DNA from 3 places in the Mesorhizobium shonense genome. Region 3 is predicted to be linked to each of the others. Evidence: predicted binding sites of a transcription regulator. Region 3 holds the regulator's gene; each other region holds the start of a gene.
What was found. The regulator HrcA, encoded in region 3, represses chaperone genes, less so after heat shock. The targets are predictions, from matches to a motif close to GTTAGCACTCNCNNNNNGNGAGTGCTAAC.

Region 1: groES (co-chaperone GroES) is a predicted target of HrcA. The motif match lies at 1,653-1,681, and genes of this name have one in related genera.
Region 2: groES (co-chaperone GroES) is a predicted target of HrcA. The motif match lies at 5,755-5,783, and genes of this name have one in related genera.

What each region holds. Positions count from the first base shown of each region.
Region 1 covers NZ_JBEPLM010000009.1:111,632-119,173, reverse strand. The annotation lists gene groL (chaperonin GroEL) at 1-1,222, opposite strand, end outside; gene groES (co-chaperone GroES) at 1,292-1,588, opposite strand; gene ABID26_RS22575 (hypothetical protein) at 1,801-2,031, opposite strand; gene ABID26_RS22570 (hypothetical protein) at 2,485-3,129, shown strand; gene ABID26_RS22565 (DUF2493 domain-containing protein) at 3,375-4,292, opposite strand; gene ABID26_RS22560 (DUF7146 domain-containing protein) at 4,582-5,607, opposite strand; gene ABID26_RS22555 (strawberry notch family protein) at 5,607-7,542, opposite strand, start outside.
Region 2 covers NZ_JBEPLM010000021.1:56,441-63,982, reverse strand. The annotation lists gene ABID26_RS32900 (OsmC family protein) at 1-99, shown strand, start outside; gene ABID26_RS32895 (VOC family protein) at 148-585, opposite strand; gene ABID26_RS32890 (nuclear transport factor 2 family protein) at 795-1,181, opposite strand; gene ABID26_RS32885 (OsmC family protein) at 1,199-1,633, opposite strand; gene ABID26_RS32880 (zinc-dependent alcohol dehydrogenase family protein) at 1,657-2,667, opposite strand; gene ABID26_RS32875 (TetR/AcrR family transcriptional regulator) at 2,782-3,399, shown strand; gene groL (chaperonin GroEL) at 3,679-5,331, opposite strand; gene groES (co-chaperone GroES) at 5,397-5,693, opposite strand; partial or broken gene ABID26_RS32860 (3-oxoacyl-ACP reductase) at 5,998-6,120, opposite strand; partial or broken gene ABID26_RS32855 (LysR substrate-binding domain-containing protein) at 6,169-6,327, shown strand; gene ABID26_RS32850 (TetR/AcrR family transcriptional regulator) at 6,566-7,192, opposite strand; gene ABID26_RS32845 (MFS transporter) at 7,324-7,542, shown strand, end outside.
Region 3 covers NZ_JBEPLM010000017.1:34,277-41,818, forward strand. The annotation lists gene ABID26_RS30300 (RNA polymerase sigma factor) at 1-735, shown strand, start outside; gene cysK (cysteine synthase A) at 956-1,936, opposite strand; gene ABID26_RS30310 (LysE family translocator) at 2,126-2,743, opposite strand; gene ABID26_RS30315 (PQQ-dependent sugar dehydrogenase) at 3,169-4,509, opposite strand; gene ABID26_RS30320 (hypothetical protein) at 4,625-4,822, opposite strand; gene hrcA (heat-inducible transcriptional repressor HrcA) at 4,853-5,935, opposite strand; gene rph (ribonuclease PH) at 6,103-6,819, shown strand; gene ABID26_RS30335 (VOC family protein) at 7,004-7,414, shown strand; gene rdgB (RdgB/HAM1 family non-canonical purine NTP pyrophosphatase) at 7,414-7,542, shown strand, end outside.

The DNA of each region.
Region 1 (7,542 bases), on a different contig from region 3:
CAACGGCCGCGCGGGTCGCGTTGAGCGCGTCATCAACGCGGTCCTTCTTTTCCTTGACTTCCACTTCGGTCGCGCCGCCGACGCGGATCACCGCGACGCCGCCGGCGAGCTTCGCCAGACGCTCCTGCAGCTTCTCCTTGTCGTAGTCCGAGGTGGTCTCCTCGATCTGCTGCTTGATCTGGGCGACGCGGCCCTGGATCTCGGCCTTCTTGCCGGCGCCGTCGACGATGGTGGTGTTCTCCTTGGAGATCGACACCTTCTTGGCGCGGCCGAGCATGTTGAGGCCGACATTCTCGAGCTTGATGCCGAGGTCTTCCGAGATGACCTGGCCACCGGTGAGGATGGCGATGTCTTCCAGCATGGCCTTGCGGCGGTCACCGAAGCCCGGCGCCTTGACGGCGGCGATCTTCAGGCCGCCGCGCAGCTTGTTGACGACCAGCGTGGCCAGGGCCTCGCCTTCGACGTCTTCCGAGATGATGAGCAGCGGCTTCGAGGTCTGAACGACAGCTTCCAGGACCGGCAGCATGGCCTGCAGGTTGGAGAGCTTCTTCTCGTGCAGCAGGATGTAGGCGTCTTCCAGATCGGCGACCATCTTGTCGGCGTTGGTGACGAAGTAGGGCGAGAGATAGCCGCGGTCGAACTGCATGCCTTCGACGACTTCCAACTCGGTCTCGGCGGTCTTGGCTTCCTCGACGGTGATGACGCCTTCGTTGCCGACCTTCTGCATCGCTTCCGCGATCATCTTGCCGACCGACTCGTCGCCATTGGCCGAGATCGTGCCGACCTGGGCGACTTCCTCGGAGGTCTTGATCTTCTTGGCGGCCTTGCCGAGAGCGGCGACGACTTCACTGACGGCGAGGTCGATGCCGCGCTTGAGGTCCATCGGGTTCATGCCGGCGGCAACCGCCTTGTTGCCTTCCTGGACGATGGCCTGGGCGAGAACGGTCGCGGTCGTCGTGCCGTCGCCGGCGATGTCGTTGGTCTTCGAAGCAACCTCGCGCACCATCTGCGCGCCCATGTTCTCGAACTTGTCCTCGAGCTCGATCTCCTTGGCGACGGTGACGCCGTCCTTGGTGATGCGGGGAGCGCCGAACGACTTGTCGATGACGACGTTGCGGCCCTTAGGACCGAGGGTGACCTTCACCGCGTCGGCGAGGATGTTGACACCGCGCAGCATGCGCTCACGGGCGTCGCGGGAGAATTTTACGTCTTTTGCAGCCATTGTAATCTCCTGGCAGGGGCTCGGGTCGAACCCACAGATTCAAGATTCAGTTGATGGTGTGACCGATGTTCAGCCGATGATGCCCATGATGTCGGATTCCTTCATGATCAGAAGGTCTTCACCATTGAGCTTGACTTCAGTGCCCGACCATTTGCCGAACAGGACGCGATCGCCGGCCTTGACGTCGAGCGGCACGAGCTTGCCGCTTTCGTCGCGAGCACCGGAACCGACGGCGATGATCTCGCCTTCCTGCGGCTTCTCCTTCGCCGTATCCGGGATGATGATCCCGCCGGCGGTCTTGGATTCGGATTCGACCCGGCGAACGACCACGCGGTCATGAAGCGGGCGGAATTTGGACTTTGCCATGTTGTCTTCCTCGAATGAGAACGGTGAGAACTGTTCCTCCATCCGGCGAGGCCGCCGGACATCGGTTAGCACTCACGTAAGCCGAGTGCTAACACGGCGTGTGAGTAGGCGGTCGGCAATTGCGAGTCAAGACGAGAAGAACGGCGGAAATGGAGCTCGACCACCTGTGGTCCTGATACGCTGGCGCGAATGCAGAGGTCGGTTGGAAGCAGTCATTTTAACGAGCCATATTGCACCTCTTGCTTCGAGCTATGGCGCTGGCCGGCTTGCCGCAATACACCGCCGAGCACGGCGGGAATGACGTCGGCACAGGCATTTCTGGTCCGGTGTCGGCCACCGGCGGCGGCGGCAAGGCAAAGAAAAGCGCCACCAAGGACCGGGATCGTGTCTTCGGAGGAGTGATCGGCATCCAGCCCGACATCATCGGTTGGCTCGTGCGGCAAGAAGGTAGTTCCCAACAGATTCGGGCACGGACGGGCACGAGCCGCTCGACCAGAAAACTCCCGCGAGAGGCGGCGAGTGCCCCCGGGGGTCGCAACCCTGGGCTCCCTGCTAAGATGAATTCTGCGCCGAAGGCCGGATCCGACCCAAACTATCGGTCATCCTCCACGTCCGGTGCCTTCATACCGCGACGTTCTGCATATTCGATCAATGCAAGCTCAATGACAGCGGTGATCGAGCGACGTTCAGTCGTTGCGAGCTGTTGAGCCAGTGCCAGCACAGATGGATCAAAACGCGTTGTGAAAGGCTTTTTTGTCATTTTTGGCGGTGCGGCTTGAACTTGGTGTTGAAAAAGCACATAAGAAAAGCACGTGCATTGCACGTGCATCGACCGATCAGAGTGCGGGAACACTCCGATCGGCCTAACCATTCTCAAGCTTTCGGGAGCTCAGATCTTGGCTACTTCCAACCATACCACGACTTTGCCTTTCGTCACCCGCAGGAGGCTATTTGCAGGAACGGCAATTGCAGTTGTGGGATTGCAACGAAACGCGTTTGCCCGCAACGATTTGGAGAAAGGCCAACCCGAAGATCCTGCGGTGGAGGTCTGGCGCAAATGGCACGCGGCCCATCAACAGACTGAACGGCTGTGCCGTCAGCAGCAGGGCCTGGAGCGAAAACTCGCCGAAACGGTTGGTTTTCCTTGCGCGACCATCCGGCTGCGCGACGGCCGGAGTGTGACACTGCATTCCCTCAGCGCGATTGGCGATGTGCTCGACCTTGGTCCGGAGGATGAGGCAACCCGCGCGAAGGCGGAAGGCGATTTTGCGGATCATCAGGCGCGCTGGGATGCCGCCGACAGGGAAATTGGCTACTCGGCGACGTTGCGGGCAGAACGCGACGCCGCCGACCGGGTGGAGGACCTTCTTGAGGCGTTATCCAAAACCCCCGCCGTCTCCCTTGCCGGTGTGGCAGCGAAGCTTGAAGCTGCGCTTACGGAAGGAGAGGTCTATGAAGACGGTGCCGAATTTCCCTGGCCGCAGATACGATCGGCACTCGATGATGTTATCCGCATCGGCCAGCGGCTTGTTCCCGAGTAGCCTCTGCCGCGAATGCTGGGGCGGTGGAACGCATGTCGCCTGTGCAGTGCGCCTCGATCCCGAGTGCGCAGCCGAAGCGGGCGCCATCAACATCCCCTGCAACAACGCAGAAGTCAGGTGTACTGTGAGGACGCAGATTTCTGGAAGCAAGCAGTCAGTGTCCGGCTTCGTTACAATCTCGAGCCCAGAGTGACGGCAGTAGGCGAAGCTAGCCGCTAAAAAAAGCGCGGGAAGGAAGGCGTCGATCACGACGCCTTCCTGTTGCCAATGCGCTTAACCGGGATACCGAGGCCGCGCGCCTTGTCGACAAGGTTCTCGGTGATGCCGGTACCCGGGCAGGCGATGACGCCGATCGGCATTGTGTCGAGCAGGGCGTCGTTGCGCTTGAAAGGAGCGGCCTTGCGATGCGCCTTCCAGTCAGGCCTGAAGGCCACTTGGGTCACGCCGCGGGAATCGGCCCATTTGGCTGCGATGAGTTCCGCGCCCGAGGGCGTACCGCCGTGCAGCAGGATCATGTCCGGGTATTTTTCGTGCGTCTGATCGAGCACCTGCCAGATGGCGTCATAGTCCTGATAGTCGCCGCCGGTGAAGGCGATGCGGGTTCCGGCCGGGCAATGGGTTTCGATCTCGGAGCGGCGCTTGGCTGAGATGAAGTTGCGGCTGTCAATGACGGCGGCGGTGAGTGCCCGGTGTGAGACTTTGGAACCTGTCCGAGGCAGCCACGCGGAGCCGGTTTCGACACGGTAATGTTCGGCGGCGACGTCGCGCATCGCCTCAAAGGCGTTGCGGGTTTCGGTGAGCGAGAAGCCTTCGGCCACCAGCCTTTCCAGTTCGACGCTTCTGACCTCGGAGCCATCCTGTTCGGTAAGAGCGGAGCGTTGACGGCCTTCATTGTCGTCGAGGCGCTTTTGCGTGTGGGAGAGGCGGCGATGGAAGATGTTGACGAGGGACCAGAGCACTTCTTCGGCTTCGTCCTCGAGGCGGGTTCCGGAGAATATCGACTGGATCGCTTCGACCACGGTCGCAACGCTGCCTTCAACGGCTTCAGCATCGGGAAGGGGACGGAAATCGGGTTCGTCGGAGTTGGGACGGACGCTGTAGATCGCGAGTTCGTCGAGAAGGGCGGCGGTCGGGCTGGAGGTGGGTGCAAAGTGCTGCGACATGGTTCGGTCCTCTTGACTTGTGGCCTGCTCGGCCCGGGATGAGGCGATATCAACCCTGCGGAGACCGGCACGCACCCAAAGGGCCGCAGCGCAGCGAAGGGCGCGGTCACGGAAAAAATTGTTGCGCGAGGAGCCGGCTCGGCCGGCGGGGAATTTTTTCAAGTGACGGCGTTGCGGGGTGGTCGAGGGCGCCACTGCGCCCGACCCGCAGGGTATATCGCGAACTCATCCGGGTCGTGCGGGACCCCACAGGCCTGGCCGAGCGGTTCTTGCTGCGCTGCTCCTGCTTTCAGGCCTTCGCCTGTTGAACCGTAAGGGCGTTCTCGATATCGCTCTGCAGCCGGGCGCGAAGAGCGATGTCACCATCCTCGCGAAGATCGTCGTTGAAGTCGTTGCGCACCGGCATCAGGTCGAAAACAGCGATCCCAAGATCTTCGGCGCGCTGACGCAGCAGCTGCGCGGCCGTTGCGCCGGCGTCATCATTATCGCGGGCTATCCAGAGGCGTTTGGTATGTTCCGGCGGAATGAACTGCCCGAGATGGTTTGCCGTCAAACAGGCGGCGAGGTCCAGCAATGGAAATACGGTGCCGATGGAAAGCACCGTCTCCAAGCCTTCCCCGGCAATAAGATCGTCGGAACCGGAACCGTGTTGAAACCGCACCGCGTTTCCGGCCAGGTTGCCGATCACGCGCTTGGGCTCCGTGATCGACGCGACGCACGATCGTGAAGGGTCCAGCCATGTTCGATTGCAACCGGTGACGTTGCCCGCATTGTCGGTAATCGCGGCGAGCAGAGCAGGGAGTTGGCGCCGCTGGCCGGTTTCGTCGCGGAAATAGACGCCGTGATGGTAACGAAGCGCCGGCCCGAAACGGGTGATGCCGCGATTGCGCAAATAGCGCTCCGCGAGCGTGGCCTGGATGGGCCGGCCGATGGCGAGCAATCGTCGAGCGGTGGCCGAACGGTCCGGGTTCGTGGTGCCGCCGTTTTGCTCGACGGTGTTTTGAATGGACCGCAGGCCAGGCTGGCCGAGAAAACGACGAGCCTCGGAGAAGACGGCTTGCCATGTTGGGGAGGGCAATTGCTCCGCGATGATGTCGAGCAGATCGCCATGCTCTGCGCTAGCGTGATCCACCCATTTTCCGGGTTTGCGTCCGGCCGATTGTTTCAGACGCACGGCCAGGCTTCTCCCGGGATCGCCGTGCTTGTTGCCGACGATCCAGTAATTGCCGATTTTTCGACCGGCAGGGAGCCATGAACGGCAAAACGCTTCCGCCTGTTCAGCAAGGGCTCTTGAGATTTCGGAGGCGTTGTTCATCACGCTGCCTCCGAATGAGCGATCATCCGGTGGCGCTCAAGCAGTCGGTCGAGCACGTCCAGATTGTTGGCCGGCACGAAAAGCCGCGTGGACCATGAAATGATTTCGGTGAAACAACCGAGTGCCTTCAAGGCCGGCAGATCGGACGCAGAATGGCCGACGATTTCAAGGCGGAACTCACCCATGACACGGGAGCGTTTCAGGGTGAGACCGCCGGAAACATCGACGCTTGCGCCGCGTTCCATCACCGCTTCGAGCATTTCGGCGGCCGTCATGTCCACAGCGGCGTCGATACCAAGGGCGCGATACACCGTTGAAAGCTGGTCTGTGGTCACGAGGCGGCCGAGTACGCGTTCACCGTCGTTGGTTTCGAGCCGATAGACTCGGCAGTTGTCACTTGGAAGCTTGTTCCAGATCGGCAGCAAAAGGCCGCAGATCAAGGTCAGGCGACGTGTCGAAAACTCCGGAACCTGCGACACCTCGTCGGACCAGGCCTGCTCGAATTCGGCACCTGTAGCCGCATTCCAATGGGTGAGACCCAGTTCCGGCTCAAATACCTTCTCGCGGTGCATCGGCCGGGTGAGTTGCACGCGTCGGACGGGCGCGCCGTCCTCATCCATCACGCTCGGGGCCGATTGCATCAACGCGGCGCGACCGGACTTTGCATTGACCAGCAAACTTGCCGAACGATCTGATGCCGCGATCTGGCGGACCATCTCGAGCGAGAGCGGCTTGTTGCGCGTCGTCTCATTGATGGTCAGGGCCAGCGTCCTCGCGCCGCTGGCGGCATGCTCATGGATGACGCGCCTTTCGATGACATCGAAGCGCTCTGCCGTGAGCGTTTCGAGCCCGATATCGAGCGTGCCTGCGCGTAGCGCATCATCGATGATCTTGCCCAGCAACATTTCGAACGTCTCGAAGATGGCGTTCTGCATGTCGATGGTGAGTGCTAGACAGCGATTGAGGAATTGCGAGATCGGCGGCAACTGGTCGAGCAGAGAACCGGCAGAATCGGTGATGTGGAGACCCGTCATGTCGACGAATTGAGCGAGAGAGCAGGCATCGACCTTGCCGCGGACAAGATTGGAAAAGAACTGGCGCAGCGCTGCGCGCGCGTATGGGCTTTCTAGATTGTCCTCGGGGCGGAACATACCTTGGCCACCAGTCTGGCGCTGCCCCTTGGTGATCGCGCCAAGGGTATCGAGCCGCCGGGCAATCGTCGAAAGGAAGCGCTTTTCGCCCTTCACGTTCGTGGCGCATGGCCGGAACAGCGGCGGTTGTGCCTGATTGGTGCGATGCGTGCGACCGAGACCCTGGATGGCATTGTCGGCGCGCCAGCCGGGTTCGAGGAGATAGTGGACGCGCAGACGCTGATTTTTGACGGTGAGGTCGGCATGATAGGAACGGCCAGTGCCGCCGGCGTCGGAAAAGATCAGCACGCGTTTGTCATCATTCAAGTAAGCATGCGCATCACTGAGGTTCGAGGAACCTGGGCGGCGTTCAACACAAAGCCGTCCATCGGATGTACGAACTATGCGTCGAGAGCGGCCGGTCACCTCGGCAACGTGGTCTTTCCCGAAATGCCAAAGCAGCTGGTCGAGCGCGCCGTGGACAGCGGGAAGAGCGCAAAGATGCTCGATCATACGGTCGCGTCGCTCAAGGGCTTCACGGCACTGGATCGGGTTTCCGTCTGCGTCACGCGCCGGCCTTGAACGAAGATTGCCCTCCTCGTCGGTGTACGGCTCGAACAGCTGTGTCGGGAACGCGTGCTGGAGGTACGAAATGACATATTCCTTAGGCGATGTGTCGCACGTCAGATCGTTCCATTCCGACGCGGGGATTTCAGCAAGAAGCCGATCAAGCAGGGCTTCGCTCGTCGAGACGATCTGGATGACGGCGGAATGACCGGCGGCGATGTCGCCTTCGATGGCCTTG
Region 2 (7,542 bases), on a different contig from region 3:
ACGGAACTGCTGGAGCTCACCGATCGCTACTGCGTGATCTTCCAGACGATTCAGCGCAGTCCCAAGACCTTCGTGAAGCTCAACAGGGTCGCGCGCTAACCACCCTTTGCGAGACGCGCTTGCTTCGTCATTGTCGTCGTATCGCGCTCAGCTGAGTTCTTGCGCGAGTCCGATGAGAAGCCCTTCAGGCCCGCGGATGTAGCAGAGCCGATACACGTCTTTATACCGGACTACTTCGCCTACGAGCTGCGCGCCGCGATCGCGGAGCCTTTCAAGCGTCTCGTCGATGTCGTCCACGGCGAACATGATGCGGAGGTAGCCCAGAGCATTCACCGGGGCGTTGCGGTGATCCGCGACGGTAGGCGGCTTGAGGAAACGGGAGAGCTCGAGCCGGCCGTGGCCGTCTGGCGTGCGCATCATGGCAATCTCGACGTGCTGATCGCCCAGCCCAGTGACACGTCCGGCCCATTCTCCTTCGATGGTGGCGCGCCCTTCGAGCTCAAGGCCGAGGTCGCGAAAGAAATCAATCGTCGCTCCGAGGTCGTCGACGACGATTCCTACATTGTCCATCCGTTTGAGCGCCATGTGTCCAATCTCCAACGTGTCGTCTAAAGCGCGTCGTGTTGGAACGGATTCAGGCGACGCGCTTTAAGTCTTTGTTTTGATGCATGTCGTTGCCCCAGAAGCCGCTGCACTGCTGGGCGACATGCACTGGTCTGACAATGGACGACTTTTGCCCGGGAGCCAAACCTTGGCGGGGATTCCGGGTTGAGCGCGGCTTTTCCGGCCAGGCCCTATCCCTTCACATAGCCCATCGCCTCGACGATCTGTCCGTCCGCGACGCGCATCAGGTTGACGCCGCGCAAAGAATTGTCGTCAGACATCCAGAAGCGCCAGCGGATCGTCGCCCGGTCACCGGCCACAAACGTCTCCTCGATGTCGAAGCGCGTGCCGGGTGCGGTGGCGATCGCCGACCATAGCTCGACGCAGGCGGCCTTGCCGGCGCGGCGGGCGCCGTCCGGCGCCGGCGTGGTGTTCTCGATCACGCAGTGATCCGCCACCAGCTCGTCCAGCGCCGACGGATCGTGCTTTTGGAAGACGTCGTTGTAGCGCCGCATGATTTCGGCCGTTTCGGCCGAGCGTTTGGCCGTGGCGATGTCGATGATCAATTCCTGGGTCATTGGTTTCTCCTTCCGCTTCAGTGGTCGATGAGGTTCGCCTTGAGCGTGATCGCGGCGACGCCGGTGAGCGCCCGCGAGACGAGGCAGGTCGCCTTTGCGGATTGCGCCAGCCGCTCGAAATCGTCCGCGGCGAGCCCGGCGACGCTCGCTTCCGTCTCCAGCTCGATGCGGGTGATGGTCGGCCCGGCCGTGGTGGCGCCGAGATGCACTTTCGCGACGGTGCTGATGCGCGCGGGAGTAAAACCTTCGCGGCCGAGAATGGCGCTCAGCGCCATCGAGAAGCAGCCGGCATGCGCCGCCGCGATCAGTTCCTCCGGATTGGTGCCCGGGCCGTTCTCGAAGCGTGATGGAAAGGAATAGGCGCCCTCGAATACGCCGCTGCCCAGCCGCAGCCGGCCGGATCCTTCCTTGAGTGTGCCCTGCCATTCGGCCGAAGCGTCGCGGATTGTCATTGCTGTCTCTCCTGTCTGGTTGGTCAGGCGCCGTCGACGACGACCTTGCCGAAGACGTCGCCCTGCTGGAAATGACGGTAGGCCTCGCGCGCCTCGGCGAAGGGAAAGACCCTGTCGATGACTGGCTTCAGCCGATGCGTCGCGACGGCGGTGAGCATCGCCTCCAATGCGCTGCGGCTGCCGACGAACACGCGGCTGATGGTGGCGAGACTTCGCTGATAGACGGAGCCCGGAATCTCGACCGATTGGCCCTTCTGGTCCTGCACGGTGAGCAGCACGATGCGGCCGTAAAGCGAGCTGGCGATCAGCGATTGCGCGAATGTTGCCGGGCCGCCGGTCTCGACGACGATGTCGATGCCGCCGGTCGCCTCGCGCAGTTTCATGCCCCATTCCGGCGTCTCGGCCGTTGCGATGACGAGATCGGCGCCGAGCGTCCGCAGCCTGTCGGCCTTTTCGGCGCGCGAAGTGACGGCCGCGACGCGGCAGCCGGCGAGCTTGGCGAATTGCAGCGCAAACAATGCGACGCCGCCTGAGCCGATGACCAGAACCCATTGCCCGGGCTTCGGATTCTCGGCGCCCGTCAGCGCGCTCCAGGCGGTCAGCCCGGCGCAGCTCAGCGTTGCCGCCCCATGCCAGTCGAGATGGTCGGGCAGCCGCACCGCCCATTGCTCGTCGAGCAAGGCGTATTCCGAGAGCATGCCGTCCAGCGTGCAGCCAAGCTGGTCGACCAAGCCGGGATGCATCCGGCCGTCGATCCAGCGCGCGAAATAGCTGCCGGTGACGCGGTCGCCAACGGCAAAGCGCGTGACGCCATCGCCGATCGCCATCACTTCGCCGGCGCCGTCGCTCAGCGGAACGATGCTGGGGCGCGGCATCAGCGGATAGGTGCCGTTGAGGATCATGGTGTCGCGGCGGTTGATCGAGGCGGCGCGCACCTTCACCACGATCTGATGCGGGCCGGGCCGTGGCATTGCTTCCTCGCGCAGCGCCAGTCTGTCGATGCCGCCTTGTTCCTCAAGCCGATAGATTTGCATTCTTACCTCTCGAATATGTAGACCGATTTACATATTATGTAGACCGATTGTCATATTCTGGGCAAGACCTATAATGCGCATTCCTGACAGAAGTTGACATGGTGAGAGGTTGACGTGGCGACGGACACACGCACCCGCATGATCGAGGCAACGGCGCTGCTCATCAGGCAGCGCGGCTATCACGGCACCTCGCTCAATGACATTTTAAGCGCCAGCGGCGCGCCCCGCGGCTCGCTGTACTTCCATTTCCCGGGCGGCAAGGATCAATTGGTCGTCGAGGTGACGCGCGCCAGCGTGGCCGACGTGACTGAACGGTTGGGCGCCGAGCTGGCCTCCGAAAGCGACCCGGCCGTCGCCGTCCGCCGCATCTACCAGTCGGTGGCGCGCATGCTTGAGGAGAACGAATTCTCGCTCGGCTGTCCGATTGCGCCGGTCGTGCTGGACGCGCCGAACGACGTGCCGGACCTGGCCGAGATCTGCCGCGTGGCCTTCGAGCAATGGATCGGCCTGCTGCGCCAGGCCTTCATGCGGGCAGGGGTGGTCGAGCAGCGCGCGCAGGCGCTGGCACTGCTGGTCGAATCCTCGCTCGAGGGCCTGATGGTGATCGCCCGCGCCACCCGCGACCGCGCGCCGCTCGCTGCCGTGGCCGATGAAGTGGTGGCGCTGGTTGAGACAGCGGTGCGTTCCGGCAAGACCGCACAGCGCGCGGCGGCTGCTGATCTCCCCCCTTGAGGGGGGAGATGTCGCCAAAGGCGACAGAGGGGGTCGCCGCGCGTGGAGCGCCGGCGCCTTCCGCGACGAGAGGCGACGCTGGCGATCTACGCGAGACGACCCCTTCTGCCCTGCCGGGCATCTCCCCCTCAAGGGGGGAGATTGGCTGTCGCGCAGGCTTTCGCCAACCGCAAGCAGCACGACGGCCTTGACCGCCTCAAGAGACTGGCGGCTGCAGCTGCAAACAAAAAGGGCGGCATTTCTGCCGCCCTTTCCGTACTCACTATGGGACCGGACTTCTTAGAAGTCCATACCGCCCATGCCACCCATGCCGCCGCCAGGCATGCCGCCCGGCATACCGCCGGCGGCTTCCTTCTTCGGAGCTTCGGCGATCATGGCTTCGGTGGTGACCAGCAGGCCGGCGACCGAGGCCGCGTCCTGGAGAGCGGTGCGCACGACCTTGACCGGGTCGACGATGCCCATGGCGATCATGTCGCCATACTCGCCGGTCTGGGCGTTGAAGCCGAAGGTCGCGCCCTTGTTCTCGAGGATCTTGCCAGCGACGATCGAGGCTTCGGCACCGGCGTTGGCCGCGATCTGGCGGGCCGGAGCCTGCAGAGCGCGACGGACGATGGCGATGCCCGCGGCCTGGTCGGCATTGGCGCCGGTGGCCTTGAGGGCGCCCGAGGCGCGCAGCAGGGCGACGCCGCCGCCGGCGACGATGCCTTCTTCCACGGCCGCGCGGGTCGCGTTCAGCGCGTCGTCAACGCGGTCCTTCTTTTCCTTGACCTCGACCTCGGTCGCGCCGCCGACGCGGATCACCGCGACGCCGCCGGCGAGCTTGGCCAGACGCTCCTGCAGCTTCTCCTTGTCGTAGTCCGAGGTGGTCTCCTCGATCTGCTGCTTGATCTGGGCGACGCGGCCCTGGATCTCGGCCTTCTTGCCGGCGCCGTCGACGATGGTGGTGTTCTCCTTGGAGATCGACACCTTCTTGGCGCGGCCGAGCATGTTAAGGCCGACATTCTCGAGCTTGATGCCGAGGTCTTCGGAAATGACCTGGCCACCGGTGAGGATGGCGATGTCTTCCAGCATGGCCTTGCGGCGGTCGCCGAAGCCCGGAGCCTTGACGGCGGCGATCTTCAGGCCGCCACGCAGCTTATTGACGACCAGCGTGGCCAGAGCCTCGCCTTCGACGTCTTCCGAGATGATGAGCAGCGGCTTCGAGGTCTGAACGACGGCTTCCAGGACCGGCAGCATGGCCTGCAGGTTGGAGAGCTTCTTCTCGTGCAGCAGGATGTAGGCGTCTTCCAGATCGGCGACCATCTTGTCGGCGTTGGTGACGAAGTAGGGCGACAGGTAGCCGCGGTCGAACTGCATGCCTTCGACGACTTCCAGCTCGGTGTCGGCGGTCTTGGCTTCCTCGACGGTGATGACGCCTTCGTTGCCGACCTTCTGCATCGCTTCCGCGATCATCTTGCCGACCGACTCGTCGCCATTGGCCGAGATCGTGCCGACCTGGGCGACTTCCTCGGAGGTCTTGATCTTCTTGGCGGCCTTGCCGAGCGCGCCGACGACTTCGGTGACGGCGAGGTCGATGCCGCGCTTCAGGTCCATCGGGTTCATGCCGGCGGCAACCGCCTTGTGGCCTTCCTGGACGATCGACTGCGCCAGAACCGTCGCGGTCGTGGTGCCGTCGCCGGCGATGTCGTTGGTCTTCGAAGCGACCTCGCGCACCATCTGCGCGCCCATGTTCTCGAACTTGTCCTCGAGCTCGATCTCCTTGGCGACGGTGACGCCGTCCTTGGTGATGCGCGGAGCGCCGAACGACTTGTCGATGACGACGTTGCGGCCCTTCGGACCGAGGGTGACCTTCACCGCATCGGCGAGGATATTGACACCGCGCAGCATGCGCTCACGGGCGTCACGGGAGAATTTTACGTCTTTTGCAGCCATGTTTTAGCTCCTGACAGGGGCTCGGTGAGAGCCCGAAAATTCAGTTGATGGAGAGAGGCCGATATTCAGCCGATGATGCCCATGATGTCGGATTCCTTCATGATCAGAAGGTCCTCGCCATTGAGCTTGACTTCAGTGCCCGACCACTTGCCGAACAGGACGCGATCGCCGGCCTTGACGTCGAGCGGCACGAGCTTGCCGCTTTCGTCGCGGGCGCCGGAGCCAACGGCGATGATCTCGCCTTCCTGCGGCTTCTCCTTCGCCGTATCCGGGATGATGATCCCGCCGGCGGTCTTGGATTCGGATTCGACCCGGCGAACGACCACGCGGTCATGAAGCGGGCGGAATTTGGACTTTGCCATGTTGTCTTCCTCGAATGAGAACGGTGAGAACTGTTCCTCCATCCGGCGAGGCCGGATACGAGTTAGCACTCACCAAAGGCGAGTGCTAACGTGGCGCTGAAATAGGCTGGCGGCGTGCCAGAGTCAAGGCGCGCGGGAAGGGGTGATCACGCGAAATTTTTCTGCCCATGACGCGATGCTGAAAAAGGCGGATCGCGGGGGCGTACCGATATGGAAGCGCCGTGCTTCGCCGGCAAACCGCGGCGAAGCACGGCGCGATGCGAAAGGCAAGCGGATCGGAGCGAATGCTTTCGGGCTTTGCCGCTCAGATATTCATGCCGCCCGACACCTCGATGCGCTGCGCATTGACCCAGCGATTGTCCTCCGAGAGCAGCGAGGCGATCATCGGGCCGATGTCGTCGGCGACACCGGCGCGGCCGAGCGCAGCCGCGGCCTCGGCTGCAACACCGGGCTCAACCTCGCCCGCAGGGGCGTCGACGATCTCAAGGCCGGTCGGCTTGTCGAGGTACTTCCCGATTTCCCGCCGACGCCGATCTCGGTGCACTATCCGCGCAGCCGGCAGCTGTCGCCAAGGGTGAGGGTGTTCGTGGATTGGCTGGTGGAGATTCTAGGGCCGAAGCTGGATGCGGGGTGAGCGATTTTGGCAAAGCTGGCGGGACAGCGCCCCCCACTGTCCTGCCGGACATCTCCCCCAAAAGGGGGGAGATTGGCAGATCCGGCGCTCCGCCTAATTCTGCGGCGTCGGAGATTGGCGAAGCCGTGTTGACATCCGATTTCCCCCCCTTGCGGGGGAGATGCCCGCCAGGGCAGAGGGAGGTGTGAAGGAACGCGACATTTCTCATTCGGCGCAGCTTCACGACGACCACTAAGGACTACAAAAACAACCGCAACTGCGCATGGATGATCGACCTATAATCCTCGATCGTGCGCCGGCCTTCTTCCTCGTCCTGCGTCAGCGCCAGCCGCACGACGCCGCCTGCGAGCTGGAAGATGAGGAACACGATGCGACCGAAAGCCTCGCGCCGCTCCGGCTCGATTAGCGGGCCGACATGCGCGCAGAACATCTCCGCCTGCCGCCTCGTTTCGGCGATGTCAAGATTCTTGAGCGCCTTGTCGGCTTGGATCGCGTTCTGCAGGTCCTGGATCGCCGGATCGCCGGCGACGCGGCCGCGATAGTCGTCGAGCAGCCGGTCGGCCGCCGGCATCACGTCGTCGCGGTGCCGCACGTTGGCGATGATTTCGGAGAGCCGCGCCCGGCTCTCTTCCGAGAAGCGCTCGTAGAGCATCGCCAGGATCGCCGATTTGCTGGGAAAGTAATGATAGACGGTAGCGATCGGACCGCCGGCCAGCGCGCCAACCTCCTTCATCGTCACCGCGTCGATGCCCTTCTCGCCGATCAGCCGCATCGTCGTGGCGAGGATCGCGTCGATACGCTCGCGGCTGCGCTCCTGCTTGGGCCTGCGCCTGGGTTCCGTCGCCGTTCGCCTTGCTTCCGTCATGCGCCAAATCTCACACGGCCAAATCTCACACGGAACGTCCAATTTCAGGTTGACATGAAACATGATCAAGTATCAGTTTCACGAAATGCTGACAATCTGTCAGCTTTTGGCGAGCTGCAAGGGGGCGCCTCGTGACTGTCACCGATGCCAGGCATGTGGAAGAGGGCGACTGGCTTGTCGGCAATCCGACCGGCCTGCAACTCGCCTCGGCGCTCTGGATCGGTTCGGTCGGGCTGCTCATTCTCGGGCTGCAGCCAGTGCTGCTCGGCGCGCTTTACACGGAAGGGCATGTCACCGGCGACGAGCTGGCGCTGGTCGCCACCGCCGAGATGATTGCCATAGCGATCGGC
Region 3 (7,542 bases):
TTTCGCGTGCCGGAACGGGCCGAGCTCGGCGAGCGGCTCGACGCGGTGCTGGAAGCGATCTACGCCACTTTTGCCGAAGGCTGGTCGGACCCTGCCGGCACCGAGACGCGACGGCGCAACCTTGCCAGCGAAGGCATCTGGCTCTGCCGGCTGGTCGCGTCGCTGATCCCGGACGAACCGGAAACACTGGGGCTTCTGGCGCTGATGCTTTTCGCCGAAGCGCGGCGCGCGGCGCGGCGAAGCCCCGAGGGCGATTTCGTGCCGCTGGCCGAGCAGGACAGCGCGCTCTGGGACGACACGCTGATCGACGAGGCGGAAGCGGTGCTGAGGCGCGCCGCTGCCGGGAGAATCATCGGCCGCTACCAATTGGAAGCCGCGGTGCAATCGGCGCATACGGCGCGACGGCGTGGCGGCGGCACCGACTGGGCCGCGATCCGCCAGCTCTACGATGCGCTGATGGCGATTGCCGGCTCGCCTGTGGTGGCGATCAACCGCGCCGTGGCGATAGCCGAAACCGAGGGAGCGGCCGAGGGGCTTGCCGCGCTCGACGCGATCGGCGCCGACAGGCGGATTGCGGAATACCAGCCCTATTGGGCGGCGCGGGCCGAGCTGTCCGCCAGGCTCGGCAAGACCGCCGATGCCGCTGAAGCCTATGACCGGGCGATCGGCCTGGAGCGCGATCCGGCATTGCGCCGCTACCTGCAGACGGAGCGGGCGAAGTTGGTGCGGAATTGAGGGAATCTCCCCCTCGAGGGGGAGATGGCCGCGAAGCGGCCAGAGGGGGTCGTCTCGCGTAGATCGCCAGCCTCGTCTCTCGTCGCGAAAAAGGCGCTGGCGCTTCACGCCCGGCGACCCCTCTGTCGCCTTCGGCGACATCTCCCCCTCAAGGGGGGAGATTTGGTGCGGCATGTGGGGCGCGAAGGATCGCTACGATCCCATATTTCCCATCGACGACCTACGCCCCCAGTCCGTCGAACAGGATCGTCGAGAGATAGCGCTCGGCGAAGGACGGGATGACGACGACGAGGTTCTTGCCCTTGTTCTCCGGCCGCGAGCCGACGACGATCGCCGCCTGCAGTGCCGCGCCCGACGAGATGCCGACCGGCACGCCCTCGAGGCGGGCGACGAGGCGCGCATTGGCGACCGAATCCTCGTTCGAGACCCTGACGATCTCGTCATAGATCGAGGTGTCGAGAATCTTGGGCGCGAAGCCGGCGCCGATGCCTTGAATCTTGTGCGGGCCGGGCTGGCCGCCGGAGAGAACCGGCGAGGCTTCCGGCTCGACGGCCACGACATTGAGCGAAGGCTTGCGCTTCTTCAGCACCTGGCCGACACCGGTGATGGTGCCGCCGGTGCCGATGCCGGCGACGAAGATGTCGACCTCGCCATTGGTGTCGTTCCAGATTTCCTCGGCCGTGGTGCGGCGGTGGATCTCCGGATTGGCCGGGTTCTCGAACTGCTGCGGGATGATGGCGTTGGGGAGCGTCGCGGCGAGCTCGTCGGCCTTGGCGATGGCGCCCTTCATGCCTTTCGGGCCTTCGGTGAGCACCAGTTCGGCGCCTAGCAGCGCCAGCATCTTGCGGCGCTCGACCGACATCGTCTCCGGCATGGTGAGGATCAGCTTGTAGCCCTTGGCGGCGGCGGCGAAGGCGAGCGCGATGCCGGTGTTGCCGGAAGTCGGCTCGATCAGCGTGGTCTTGCCGGGCGAAATCTTGCCGGCCTCCTCCAGCGCTTCGATCATGGCGACGCCGATGCGGTCCTTGACCGAAGCGATCGGGTTGAAGAATTCGAGCTTGGCGAGCACGTTGGCGACGATGCCCTTTTCCTTGGCGAACTTGTCCAGCCGCACCAGCGGCGTGTCTCCAATCGTCTCGGTGATCGAATTGAAGATGCGGCCGCGGCCGGGGACGCGCGCGGAGGTGACGGGCTTGTTCATTGGTTTCGCTCCCAAGGCAATGGCATAGGCAGACAGAATAGTGCTTTCAGCCGCGCAAGATAGGCTGGTCGCCGAAAATATCCGAGTGGGGTGGTTGCTGAAAACAACCTCGCGCCGGAAATGCATTTTCCGGATCGGCCCATTTTCGGAATGACTTGGCCGAGATCAGAGACCGGTTGAGATTGGAGCCTATTGACGCGCCGCTATGGCCGCAGCGGCACCCATCATGAAGCCGGCGGCGGTGCGGTTCAGAACTTTCAGTGCACGCGGCGACTTCAGGAACCAGCGCGCCTTGGCAGCCAGCGCCAGGTAGGGCACCAGCACCACGAAGAGCACGACGACGGTGAGCGCTACCAGGATGCCGTAATCGGCCAGCGTAATGGTCTTCAGGTCGACGATGGTCGGCGTGATGGCGAGATAGAAGATCATCGTCTTCGGGTTGCCGAGCGTCACAGTCAGCCCGGCAATGAAGCTCGCCACGAAGCCGCTCTTGCCTTTGCGCGCCTCGATGTTCTCGGGCGAGATGCCGCTCGTCCAGAAGCGCCAGGCAAGGAACGCGAGATAAGCGACGCCGGCCCATTTGATGGCGAGAAAAACCATGCCGAAGGTCTGTGCGACGAAGGCCAGGCCAAGCACCACGGCGGTGAGGTAGGTGATGTCGCCGAGCATCAGGCCGAACGACATCGCCAGCGACGAACGGAAGCCGGAGCCGAGCGCGCGGGCAACCAGCGCCGTGACGCCGGGGCCCGGAATGGCGGCGGCGACGCCGAGCGCGGCGCTGTAAGCGAGAAATCCGGTCAGTGTCAATGGTTCTGGGCCTGGCGTATGATTCCCCGAAGGGACCGGTGTGGAGCGCGGCTTCTACCATGGCGCCAGGTCACTGGTAATTCCCTCGCGGCGGGATTTGTTGCGCCAGTTCGACGGAGAGCTCGTTCTCTTGTTGGCAGACCGCACACCTTGGAGATTGGCCGAAACGACCAGTCCTGTCGTCATTCTAGGGCGGAGCAAGGAGCGGAGCGACGCGCGCAGACCCTAGAATCCATTCCGTGACTTCCGAGCGCTGCCGCGGTGCAGAATTCTGCTCCGCCGCATTCTTTGATCAGGGTCACGGAATGGATTCCAGGGTCTCCGCGACGCCGCTTCGCGGCCGCTCCGCCCTGGAATGACGAGGTTGGAAGGCTTCCGCCAATTTCCACCGTTTGCGCTGACCCCTAAGACCCTCTGTCGAAGAGCTAGCCACCATAGGTGACCCGCCAGATGGTGCCGTTGCCGTCCTCTGTCAGGATCAGCGCGCCGTCCTTCGCCACCGCCACGCCCACCGGCCGGCCCCAGACCTCGTCATCCGAAATGACGAAGCCGGTGGCGAAATCCTCATATTCGCCGGTCGGCTTGCCGTCCTTGAATTTCAGCCGCACCACCTTGTAGCCGGTGCGGGCGCCGCGGTTCCACGAACCATGCAGGGTGACGAATGCGTCGCCCTTGTAGTCGGCGGGGAAGTTGCCGCCTTCATAGAAGGCGATGTTGAGCGGCGCCGAATGCGCTTGCATCAGCACGTCGGGTACGGTGACCTTGCCGGCGAGGTCGGGCCGCGCGCCCTCCTGGCGCGGATCCTCGTTGTCGCCGATATAGTACCAGGGCCAGCCATAGAAGGCGCCGTCCTTGACGGCCGTGGCGTATTCGAAGGGCACGTTGTCGCCGAGCTCGTCGCGTTCGTTGACGACGCACCAGAGCGCGCCCGTCGCCGGCTGCACGGTCATGCCAGAGCAGTTGCGCAGGCCGGTGGCGACCATCCTGCGGTTCTTGCCATCGGGATCGAAGGCGAGCACGTCGGCGCGGCCTTCTTCCGCGCCCCAGGTGGCGCCGAGCGGCTCAGACCGCGCCCATTCCTCGACACCGCCTTTCGGCCTCGCACCCATATCCTCGGCGGTGTTGGAGCCCGAGCCGACCGACAGGTAGAGCGTCTTGCCGTCGGGCGAGAAGGCGATGTCGCGCGTCCAGTGATGGCTCGAGGGAATGTCGGAGACGATCGTTTCCGGCCTGCCCGAGGCTTGCATGTCGCCATCGCGATAGGGAAAGCGCACGACGCTGTTGCTGTTGGCGACATAGACCCATTGCGGCTTGTCGCCCGGCGGATAGAAGGCAATGCCGTAGGGCTGGGTGAGGCCCTTGGCGAAGACGGCTTTCTCGGCGGGCTTCGCGCTGCCTTCCGCCAGCCGATAGACCCTGACTCGATTGGCGTCGCTGTCGGCGACGAAGAGGTCGCCGTTCGGCGCCACGCGCACGACACGCGGATTGTCGATGCCGGAAGCGATGAGCTCGACCGAGAAGCCGGCCGGCACGGCGGGCTTGGCATCCGCAGGGCGGTCGGCGAGGCCGGCACTATTCGACGAGGATTCGGCGAGGTTCGGCTGCTGGAGATCGTCCGGCTTGATCAGACGACGCACGCCTGGACGGTCGGCCTTCCAATCGCCGAAGGCCTTTTTGCCTGTGAGCAAAGGTTGGTCGGCCTGCTGCGCAAAAGCGCCGGTAGCCAGAAGCAGGGCAGCGCCCGCAAAGCCGGCGATCCTTGTCATGCCGTTCTCCGTCATTCGCCGACATGCCTTGTCAGCGCAACCAGACAGCAGATATCGGGCAGGCGCTGCAAAAGAGAAGCGCGGGCACGCAGATTTGACGGGGATTGCCGGCCGATCAGCTCTCTTCGACGTCGAAATCCTCGTCGAGCCGCTTTTCCAGCGCGACCAGATCGGCCGGCAGCGGCAGGCCCATGGCGCGCATTTCCCTGAGCTTCTCGCGCAGCTGCTCCTGGATTTCGTGCTCGTCCTCGGGCTGGTTCACCATCTCCTCGAGCAGCAGGCTGATCTGGGCCTTGAACGATTCCAGCGCCATTTCCACCCTCCTTGCGGCGATCCCGTTCGCCTATCTCAGCATGCGCGAAATCAATTGGGCAGTATAGTCGACCATAGGCACGATACGGGCATAATTGAGCCGGGTCGGGCCGATGACGCCGAGCGCGCCGACGACGCGCGCATCCTTGTCGCGATAGGGCGCGACCACAAGCGAGGAGCCGGACAGCGAGAACAGCTTGTTCTCCGAGCCGATGAAGATGCGCACGCCAGGCCCTTCCTCGGCAAGGTCGAGGAGCTGCAGCAGCCCGTCCTGCGTTTCCAGATCCTCGAAAAGATGGCGCAGCAATTCGAGGTCGGCCTGAGCGGTGACGTTCTCCAGAAGGTTGGCGCGGCCGCGCACGATGAGGCGCGCCGGCAGGCCGCTCTCGGCGCCGGCCCAGACCGCGAGGCCCTTCTCGACCAGGTCCTGCGACAGCGTGTCGAGGGCCGCCCTGGTCTCGTCCTTGATACGGGCGATCTCAATGCGCGCCTCGGCCAGCGTGCGGCCGCGGATGTGGGCGTTGAGGAAGTTCGAGGCCTCATGCAGCTGCGAGACGGTGATGCCGGCGGGCAGGTCGACAACCCGGTTCTCGACGTCGCCGCTCTGCGACACCATGACGGCGAGCGCCTTGGTGGGCTCCAGCTGGATGAACTCGATATGCTTCAGCGCCACCTCGTTCTTGGCGGCAAGCACCAGGCCGGCGCCGCGCGACATGCCGGACAGCATCTGGCTCGCCTCGGTCAGCATATGCTCCAGCGTGGCGCCCGAGCCCGAGGCGCGCACCTGCGCCTCGATGACGCGGCGCTCGTCGTCGGAGAGATCGCCAAGCTCCATGAAGGCATCGACGAAGAAGCGCAGGCCGGTCTGGGTCGGCAGCCGGCCGGCCGAGATGTGCGGGGCATAGATCAGGCCCAGATGCTCGAGGTCGCTCATCACGTTGCGGATGGTGGCCGGCGACAGCGACGAAGGCAGGATGCGCGACAGGCTGCGCGAACCGACCGGCTCGCCATCGCGCAGATAGGAATCGACAATCCGCCGGAAGATGTCGCGCGAACGCATGTCGAGCGATTGAAGTACGGGCGGCTGCGATGCGGGATCGACTGCCTTGTTCATTCCAGCAAAAAACCTCCTATTGAAAGATATAGACTTAAGCCCCCCTGGCGCAACCCGGGCCATTTTCCCTTGCGCCCCGTTTCCTTTGCGCCCTTTTCCTTTGCGCCATGCGTCGCATGCGTCTACAAGCCGCCGACGAATCCAAAAACGATAGGAAAGAAGGCCGAATGCGCCCCTCCAAACGCCAAGCTGACGAAATGCGCGCCATCTCCTTCGAGCGCGGCGTCTCCAAGCACGCCGAAGGCTCGTGCCTGGTGAAGTTCGGTGACACGCATGTGTTGTGCACGGCGAGCCTGGAGGAAAAAGTGCCGGCCTGGATGCGCAATTCCGGCAAGGGCTGGGTGACGGCGGAATACGGCATGCTGCCGCGCTCGACCGGCGAGCGCATGCGCCGCGAGGCCTCCGCCGGCAAGCAGGGCGGCCGCACGCTGGAGATCCAGCGGCTGATCGGCCGCTCACTCAGGGCCGTGGTCGACCTGCAGGCGCTGGGCGAGCAGCAGATCACCGTCGACTGCGACGTCATCCAGGCCGATGGCGGCACCCGCACGGCCTCGATCACCGGCGGCTGGGTGGCGCTCTACGACTGCCTGCGCTGGATGGAGGCGCGCCAGATGGCAAGTGTCGCCAAGGTGCTGAGGGATCATGTCGCGGCGATTTCCTGCGGCATCCATGACGGCCAGCCGGTCATCGATCTCGACTATCTCGAGGATTCCTCGGCCGGCACCGACGCCAATTTCGTCATGACCGGCAAGGGCGGCATCGTCGAGATCCAGGGCACGGCCGAGGGCGAGCCCTTCTCCGAAGAGCAGTTTGCCGCGCTGATGGGACTGGCCAAGAAGGGCATTTCGCGGCTGGTGAGCTTGCAGCAGATGGCGGTGGCGTAGGGTTATTGATGAGGTTGGCGATCCGTCACACCCCCCTCTGGCCTGCCGGCCATCTCCCCCGCAAGGGGGGAGATCGGGCGTCACTTCGGGTTTCGCCAACCATCAACGTTGAGACGATGTCGGCGGAGCTGCTAATCTCCCCCCTTGAGGGGGAGATGCCCGGCAGGGCAGAGGGGGGTGCCTCGTGACTCCCTCGGCGATTTTGGAATCGGCGCTCTACGTCACAGACTTGCACGCTGCCGAACAATTCTACCGCGACATCATCGGCCTGGATCCGCTTGGCAAAGTCGAGGGCCGCCACGTCTTCTTCCGCTGCGGCAGCGGCGTGTTGCTGCTCTTCAACGCCGAGGCGACGAAAATCCCGCCGGCGCCCGATGCCAGGCTGGCGGTTCCGCCGCACGGAACGGCCGGCAAAGGTCATCTTTGCTTCACGGCAAGCGCCGATGAGATTGGCCAATGGCGCAAGCATCTCACGGCCAAGAACGTCGCCATCGAAAGCGATTTCGAATGGCCGCAGGGCGGACACTCGATCTATATCCGCGACCCTTCGGGCAATTCGATCGAGTTCGCCGAGCCAAGGATCTGGGGCCTGTGATGCATTCCTTGAACGGACAGAAGATCGTCGTCGCCAGCCACAACGAAGGCAAGCTGCGCGAATTCGCCGACCTGATGGCGCCATTCGGCTTCGAGGCGAAGTCGGCCAAGGAGTACGGCCTGCCGGAA